2 regions of the Halomonas sp. DP5N14-9 genome follow, and region 1 is predicted to be linked to the other one. Evidence: riboswitches for the same ligand, from Rfam matches in the RefSeq annotation. Region 1 holds a riboswitch; the other holds the start of a gene.
What was found. Region 1 has a riboswitch for thiamine pyrophosphate ahead of tenA (thiaminase II). Riboswitches for the same ligand answer to the same signal wherever they lie in the genome.
Positions count from the first base shown of each region.

Region 1 (4,380 bases):
CACCTGGACGTCGTGCTTCCAGGCGATATGGGTCAGTTCACCCAGGGTCTTGAGCTCTGCCATCTGGGCCTCGTCGTTGGCGTCGGCCACCGAGCCCGGGCGCAGGCCATCGCCCAGCGAGAAGGCCACGTCGTACTGCTTGCAGATCTCGCAGATTTCCTCGAAGTGGGTGTAGAGGAAGCTTTCCTGGTGATGGTAAAGGCACCACTTGGCCATGATCGAGCCACCGCGGGAGACGATGCCGGTGACCCGGTTGGCGGTCAGCGGCACGTAGCGCAGCAGCACGCCTGCGTGGATGGTGAAGTAGTCCACGCCCTGTTCGGCCTGCTCGATCAGGGTGTCGCGGAACACCTCCCAGGTGAGGTCCTCGGCCACGCCCTTGACCTTCTCCAGCGCCTGATAGAGCGGCACCGTGCCGATCGGTACCGGCGAGTTGCGGATAATCCACTCGCGGGTCTCGTGGATGTTCTGGCCAGTGGACAGATCCATGATGGTATCGGCGCCCCAGCGGATGCCCCAGGTCATCTTCTCGACCTCTTGCTCGATGGAGGAGGTCACCGCCGAGTTGCCCAGATTGCCATTGATCTTCACCAGGAAGTTGCGCCCGATGATCATCGGCTCGGCTTCCGGGTGATTGATGTTGGCGGGGATGATGGCGCGCCCGGCGGCGACTTCCTGGCGCACGAACTCGGGGGTGATCTCCTCTGGCAGACGGGCGCCGAAGCCCTGCCCGGGATGCTGGTGGCCAAGGATGCGCTCGACCTCGTCGCTGCCTCGATAGCCATCGGCCAGGGCCTGTCGACGCTGGTTCTCGCGGATGGCGATGAACTCCATCTCCGGGGTGATGATGCCGCGGCGGGCATAGTGCAGCTGGGTCACATTGCCGGCGCTGCCGTCGGCGCCACGACGTGCCCGACGCGGCGTGCGGGTCAGTTCGAAGCGAAGCGGGGCGAGCGTCGGGTCGTTGGCACGTCGGCGACCGTAGTCCGAGGTCGGGCCTTCGAGCCATTCGGTGTCGTCGCGCTCCTCGATCCAGGGCCGGCGCAATTCGGCAAGCCCGCGACGCAGGTCGACCTCGACCTGGGGATCGGTGTAGGGGCCGGAGGTGTCGTAGACCAAGAGCGGCGGATTGGCCTCGTCGGCCCCGGAGGTGCGGGTCGCTGACAGCGAAATCTCGCGAAACGGCACCCGCAGGTCCTCGCGGGAGCCCTTTACATAGACCTTGCGCGAACCCGGCAGGGGCGTAACCGCGGTCTGGTCGACCTGGGCGGTCTCGGCCAGGAAGTGCGCGCTATGGCGGGGTTTGTTTGCGGAAACGGGTTGATCGAGCGGCATTGGCTTGTCCTTCTCACGGCACTGGGTGCTGGCGTTGTTGTGTGCATCGCGTGAGGAAGGAGGGGGCGTCGTGGCCTGGGCCGTGAGCGCTTGATCCCTACGCTGGTCCTCACCGCGATGCCATGGCATCGGGGTTACCCCCAGATCAGGTTCAACGGGTCCCATGCGCTGCATGATCTCAGCCGCCTCTGGCGGCCCCCCGTCAAGCGTGGTGCTGATTGTGTTAGTCGCTTAGATCGAGTCCCATCTGCCAGAAGTCGATCTCGAGTCGTGTCGCGTCGGCGAAGATCCGTGACAGTCGCGCAAAGCGCTCGCCGGATACCTGGGCCAGCTGATCGTCGAGCCAGGCCTGCTCCTGGCGTGCGGCGGCCTGGAAGTCGTCGCTTTCGTACATGGCGATCCAGGCGTCGAAGGGATTGTCGGCGCCGCGCAGGGTGTCCGAACGGGCGTTGAGGTTTCGTGCGATATCGGCGTAGCCGACCATGCAGGGGGCCAGCGCCACGTGCAGGTCCAGGAGGTCTCCGCGGCTGCCGGCGTCCAGCACGTAGCGGGTATAGGCCAGGGTAGCGCGAGCTTCGGGCAGCTCGGCGAGTTCGGCCTCGCCGATGCCCCAGTCGCGGCAGAAGGCGAGATGCAGGCCGAGTTCCACGTCGAGGATGGTCTTCATGCCGTCGAAGGCGCCGCGCAGCTCGTCGAGGCTGTGGCTCTTGTAGGCCGCCAGGGCGTAGGCCCGGGAGAACTGCAGCAGAAACAGATAGTCCTGCTTGAGGTAGTGACGGAAGCTGGCGTCGGCCAGTTCACCACGGCCAAGGGCGAGCACGAAGTCGTGTTCGATGTAGGCGTGCCAGTCATCGCGGCAGGCGTCGACAAGATCGGTAAAGCGGTAGCCCATGTTGCCTCCGGTTGGTGTGGATCCGGAGGGCGGCGGCAAAGGACACGGCGACGAGAAAGGAGGGAGGTGCGCGCGCAGGGGCTGGCACCACCGCCTGATTCCCTACGCCGGTTCAAGGTGTGAAGCCACACCGCACCCGGATCAGGTTCCACGGGATCGGCGCTGGCGGCCGGTGATTCGTCACCCTGGCCCTGCGCCATCTCAGCCGGATTCACCGGCACCCCGTCAAGCGAGTCTGGATCGAGTCTAGCATGACCTCGAAGGGAGTCCACCTCAGCTTGGCAAGAACCGATCCCGATCAGTAGATACGCCGCTGGGGGGAAGAGGTTTCCACGATATCGCGAGAGTGCAACTGCCCAGATATCTGGAGAAGTTTCCGCATGGTTGAGAATGCATTTTATCCGATTGAGGAAAAGTGGCGAAGTAGAGTCCTGATTGATCAGTTCGACAAAGTTTCGACGATTTTGTTGTTATTTAAAGGGATATTTGCGTGGTTTTTCTTGGATGTTCTCTGGATTGTATTTGCGTGTTTTGCGGCTGCCTGATAGAGAATATGTGAGAGAATCTAGAGTGAAAAAAGTACGTTTTTTTTATCGATATTCTGACAGTCGTTGTGCGCTTGATGACTCCTTTGTGAAGAAGGGCAGAAAGTGACAGGTGTGTTGGTCCCGTTTTATTGGCAGCATTGGTTCGCCGAGTTTTCATGGAAGCTAAAAATGCTTGCTTTGTTCTCTTTTGAACCACGCGTGGGTCAGGTAAATGGTGCATGGGGAAGGTTTTTATGAAGGGCTCCGGGGCCGTTGTCAGTGCTCGTTTCTCAACACAATAGACAAATATTTCGCCTATCTTTTTTTATGCAAATATTTTAGAAAGGAAGACGAGATGCCAGTGTTGACGTAAACATTCCTATTCGTCGTGGCAATGTGTGATTTAAGATAGACGTTATCAATTTTGTTCGTTCACGACCGATGTTATATCTTATATTTTAGGTGATTAATATGAATCCATATTCGACACTTCCAGACCGTGCCTTCTGGAAAAAAGCTGTATCCGAAAAGTCAATTTTTGACATATCCAATTTGTGGTCTCCAAAGTTCAAGATCACAAAGGATAGTAGGGTGGTTACCTTCGGTTCCTGCTTTGCGCAACATATTGGAAATGCTCTTGATAGCAGAGGGTTTAACTGGGTCTCGACAGAAACTCCACCCAAGGGGCTCTCGCAGGAAAATGCAAAAAAATACAATTACAATATTTTTTCGGCCAGAACCGGGAATATATACACTACCTCATTGTTGAAGCAGTGGGTAGAGTGGGCAACAGGGATAAAAGAGCCGCCTGAGGAGATTTGGGAAAAGGACGGACGGTTCTATGATCCCTTTCGCCCCGTGGTGGAACCAGAGGGTTTCTGTAGTAAAGAAGAGTTAATGCTCTCTCGAGAGGAGACAATAAAAGCGTTTAGGGAATGCATCGTCTCATCAGACTTCTTTGTCTTCACCCTAGGGTTGACTGAAAGCTGGTTCAATGCGGAATACGGCTACGAGTATCCGATGTGTCCCGGAACTTCAGCAGGGACCTACCTGAAAGGTATCCATGCGTTCAAGAATCAAATGTATCCCTCTGTGATGAATGATCTGCGAGATGCCATAGAAATAATGCGTCATGAGAATCCTGAGTTACGCTTTATATTGACAGTTTCCCCTGTTCCTTTGGTAGCGACAAACTCCAGGAACAACGTGATCGTCGCTACAATGGAATCCAAGTCAGTGTTGCGTGCCGTGGCTGGGCAGATTTCTAGAGGTTGTAATTATGTGGATTATTTTCCTTCGTATGAAATAATCAACAGCCCGGTTTTCAAGGGGGTGTTTTTCGAACCCAATCAACGAAGTGTTAACCCCCACGGTGTCGATTTTGTGATGAATCATTTTTTTTCTTCTCTGAGGACAAAGTTCGGCGCTGAGATTTTCGGAAAACAAAACAAGAGGGTAGGTAGCGTAAAGAAAATTAATGATCTGGTTTGCGAAGAAGAGATCTTCGACGCCTTTGGAGGTAAGGAATGAAGAAGAATATTTGTGTGCTGGGCAATAGCCACGTTGGTGCTTTGAAAAGAGCCTGGGACCTGATGCCAGAGTGGCATCAAGAATATAATCTTGTCT
Region 1 covers NZ_JAHVHR010000020.1:175,193-179,572, reverse strand. Annotated here, with positions in the region: gene thiC (phosphomethylpyrimidine synthase ThiC) at 1-1,335, opposite strand, end outside; TPP riboswitch at 1,413-1,547, opposite strand; gene tenA (thiaminase II) at 1,559-2,227, opposite strand; TPP riboswitch at 2,309-2,462, opposite strand; gene KUW00_RS12015 (GSCFA domain-containing protein) at 3,226-4,284, shown strand; gene KUW00_RS12010 (hypothetical protein) at 4,281-4,380, shown strand, end outside.

Region 2 (4,380 bases), 170 kb from region 1:
CGCCGGCCCCTACTGGCGCATTATCCGAGGCCGCCCAGCGAACCGTGTAACACTCCCCCTCGACCTGACTGACCAGCGCGATATCCAGCCTCAGGTAGCTCAAGGCGTCACGCAGCAGCATGTCGACGATCTCTGATACTCCGATATCGGTGCGATTTACCCCGGTATGGACATCCCGCAACAGCTGGATCATCGAGCGATACTCGGAGACGTCCTGGATGATGGCGTAGAAGCCCATCACTTCATCTTCCACCACGTCCGGCAGATAGTGGACCTTGAAGTAGATCTGGCGACCGTCCTGGAGCACCAGGGAATCCTCGTAGCTGACCTCCTGCCCCGCCAGCGCCAGATCGAAACGTGGCCGGATCTTGGCGTAGGAGTCTGCATCAAGCACCGAAGACACCGGCTGCCCCATCAGCGCCTCGGCAGGCTGGCCGATGAAGTCGAGGTAGGCACGATTGTTGAAACGGAAGCAGAAGTCGCGGTCGACGTAGGCCACCATCACCGGCAGGTGGTCGGCCATCCGCGCGATGACACCGCGGCTTGCCTTCTGCCGAGCCGACAGTCGCAGCACCAGCCCACCATCGGCCAGGCGACAGCAGCTACCATCGCCCAGTTCCAGCGGCATCGAAGGCTTGGCAGCGTGAGCGACACCCCGGGAGACCCAGGCTTCGGCGACCCTGGCGACCTCGCCAGGCAGCTCTGCCAGCCCCCGCCCGATCCAGACCTCTCCAGGCTCGCCCAGCACGCGCACGGCATCACCGACCACGTCGTGCACCTGCAACTCCGGCGTCAGGCGTACCAGCACCGTTCCGGACGACACCAATGCCTCTTCCACCCAGGCAAAACGCTCCATGAGGACAACTCCTTGCGTAAGCCCTGCCCTGGACCGGCAGCAGGTCAATACCCTGGCGGCTCGCGTGCCGTCTTCTCTAGCCTATGAAAAGATGCTTATAGATGCCGGATTATTTCGCTTGCCCGCTTCCACGTTATGCTGGCGTCGCCGACACCGCCGCGGGAGCTGCCCATGAACCACCAGGACCTTGTCGCCATCGAACACGCCCTGACGCTGGCCAATCGCGGGGATACCAGCTGGCTTTGCACGCGTCTGGACACCCCTGCTCCCGCCTTCCCCCACCTGAGCGTCACCAGCGATGCCGATGGCCCCGGGTACGCCGGACAGCCCATCTTGCTGTCCCAGGCGCGGGACGGCGGCGCCTGCCTGGTCAATATCGACAACAACGCCAACGATGGCACCCCCTGCCTGGTCGAGCGCCTGTCACCGAGCAGCGAGACCCTGGTGCACCTGGAGGTCATCCATGCAACGCTCGCCGGCCAGCCATCGCTGATTCGCCGCGTCAGCCTGGGCAGCACGTCCATGAACCTGCAGCGACCCACGCCAACCAGTCCGCTGGTCCAGATCGGCGACGACGTCGTCGAGGTGCTGATCCAGCCGGCCTTGCGTCTGGTGCTGACCGGCCACGCCCCGGTCAATGCCGACTTGGCGCGCCAGGGACAACGGCTCGGCTTCGAGGTCATCCTGTGCGCCCCAGACCACCCCGACACGCATCACTCGACAGCGCCCCTGCCGGCAGGCGTCGAGTTCCAGCGCGCTCCCGCGGCCCCCTTCCTGCGCGGCGGCGGCGGGCACCGACGCACCCTGGTGATGGACGCCACCGACGCCTCGACCATTGTGCGAGCGAGCCGCGAGGCCTGCTGTCATGGCTATCTGGCGATGGCTGACATCGATCGACGCCGGGCGGCAAACTGGCTTTACGATGGCTGGCACAGCCTGCGCACCTCGCCCACCGTCTGACGCCCCGTCGCTGCGGCCAAAGCGCCAATTGACAGCCATCGGAGGCGGTCCTACGCTGTGCGCATTCCTGGGGGAGCCTGACGGCTGAGATTCCGCATCACGCGGTAACCCTTTGAACCTGATCCGGGTCATGCCGGCGAAGGGAAGGATGGTTGCGTTATCTCCTCTTTCTTCCTGTCCGCCGCTCGTCCCGCCTGTCCACCGGTCCCTGCGGACAACGACAAGAAAGAGGTCTTCTTTCGATGATGCTCGATCCCACCTGGACGGCGCTGTGGCTTCTGCTGTGCGCCGCCATCTTTGCCATCCCCGGCCTGATCTATGCCCGACGTCGTCAGGGCGGCCTGGATGACTACATCTCGGCTCGCAACAGCCAGAACACCCGCGCCACGGTGTTGACCCTGGTGGCCACCACCCTGGGCACCTGGATCCTGTTCGGCCCCGCCCAGGCGGCCACCTGGGGCGGCATCGGCGCGGTACTGGGCTATGCGCTGGGTTCCATGGTCCCGCGCCTGGTGATGATCCCGCTGGGACGACGCATGCGTGAGCTGATCCCCGAAGGCCACGGCCTCACCGAGTTCGTGATCCATCGCTACGGGCGCACCATGTACGCCTTCACCCTGACGATCATGCTGTTCTATCTGTTCATCTCGCTGGCGGCAGGCCTCACCGCGATCGCCCATATGGTCACCCTGCTGGCGCCGATCCCACTGTGGCTGACCGCCTGCGTGGTGATGATCGCGACCCTGCTCTACACCTTCTACGGCGGCCTGCGCACCACCATCTTCACCGACAAGGTACAGATGCTGGTGATCCTGCCGTTGCTGGCGCTGCTGCTGGTGTTCGGCTGGCAGGCCGCCGGCGGCGTCGCGCCGACGCTCGAGGGCCTGCAGGAACGTGCGCCCCAGTTGCTGGATGTCACCGATGCCGGTGGCCTGCGTGCCGGTCTGACGTTCTTTATCGCGGTGATGCTGACCGGCCTGTTCTACCAGGGCACCTGGCAGCGCATCTACGCCGCCCGGGACAGCAAGGTGCTGCGGCGGGGCTTCTGGATCGCAGGGCTGTTCAACTTTCCGGTGATCGTGCTGATGGGCCTGTTCGGCCTGGCCTTCGTCGGCCTCGGGCTCGAGGGAGACGGTTCGGTGGCGCTGTTCAGCGTGCTGCTGTCCGAGGTGCCGCTGTGGTTCGCCCTGGCCTTGATTCCGCTGGGTCTGGCCCTGGTGATGAGCAGCGCCGACACTACCGTCAACGCCACCTCCAGCATCATCGCCGTCGACATGCACCGGCTGCTGCCCCAGGCCAGCGAAGCCACCCTGATGCGCCTGGCACGCTGGCTGATCGTCGCCGCAGCGGTGCCGGTGACCTGGGTGGCGGCCCAGGGCTACAGCGTGCTCTATCTGTTCCTGCTGGCGGACCTGCTGTGCTCGGCGGCGGCCTTCCCAGTGTTTTTCGGTCTGTTCAATCGCCGCTACGACGGGCGCAACGCGGTCCTCAGCACCGCTGCGGGCCTGGTCGCCGGGCTGGCGATGTTCCCGTCCCCCAGCGGCGGTACCGCCACCCTGCTGGAATCCTTCCTGCTGGCGGCCTTCGTGCCGGTGCTGGTCTCGCTGGTGCTGATGAAGCTGCTGCCATCCCGCCAGGACTATGACTTCACCCGCATGGGCAGTCTGGTGCGGCGTTTCCAGAGCTGACACCGCCACGCTGACAGCCTGGCAAGGCGTGATAAAAAACAGCGGGACGTGCTGACGCGTCCCGCTGTTGTCGTTTCAAGGCCTGGCGATCAGGGGCCCTGGCAGTTCCGGCTCATCAGCGACCAGGCCGCGCCAGCCCCAGGTGGTCGCGCAGGGTGCGGCCCTGGTACTCGCGTCGAAACAGCCCGCGGCGCTGCAGTTCGGGCACGACCTGTTCGACCACGTCCTCGATGCTGTCCGGCAGCGATGGCGGCATCAGGTTGAAGCCGTCCGCCCCGCCCTGCTCGACCCAGCGCTGCATCTCGTCGGCGATACGCTCCGGGGTGCCGACCATGGTGCAGTGGCCGCCACCGGCGGCGAGCCGTCCCAGCAACTGGCGCAGCGTCGGTCGTTCGCTCTCGATGATCCGCAGAATCGTGGCGTAGCGCCCCTTGGGCCCGCTGAAGGCCTCCAGTGGCGGCAACTCGGGCACCGGGGCATCCAATTCCCAGTCGCTCACGTCCTGACCGATGAACTGACTCAACTGGCGCCGGGAGCTGTCCACCGGCAACAGTTCGTCGAGCTCCCGCTGCTTGCGTCTGGCCTCCTCTTCGGTGGAGCCGACGTAGGTGACGAGCCCCGGCATGATCGCGACCTTCGGTCTGCCAGCGGCCTTTACCCGGGCCTGAAGGTCGCTGTAGTAGGCCTGGGCCGAGGGCAGATCGTAGGCCACCGCGTAGATGGCCTCGGCGTAGCGCGCGGCCAGGTCACGGCCCTGATCCGAGGCGCCGGCCTGGAACAGCACCGGGTGGCCCTGGGGCGGACGCGGCACCGTCAGCGGGCCATCCACCAGAAAGTGCTCGCCGTGATGATGGATGGGACCGACCCGGCTGGCGT
Region 2 covers NZ_JAHVHR010000020.1:1,551-5,930, forward strand. Annotated here, with positions in the region: gene KUW00_RS11225 (diguanylate cyclase) at 1-856, opposite strand, end outside; gene KUW00_RS11230 (hypothetical protein) at 1,028-1,816, shown strand; TPP riboswitch at 1,876-1,978, shown strand; gene KUW00_RS11235 (sodium:solute symporter family protein) at 2,059-3,504, shown strand; gene KUW00_RS11240 (LLM class flavin-dependent oxidoreductase) at 3,620-4,380, opposite strand, start outside.
Region 2: another riboswitch for thiamine pyrophosphate. It lies ahead of KUW00_RS11235 (sodium:solute symporter family protein); the one in region 1 lies ahead of tenA (thiaminase II).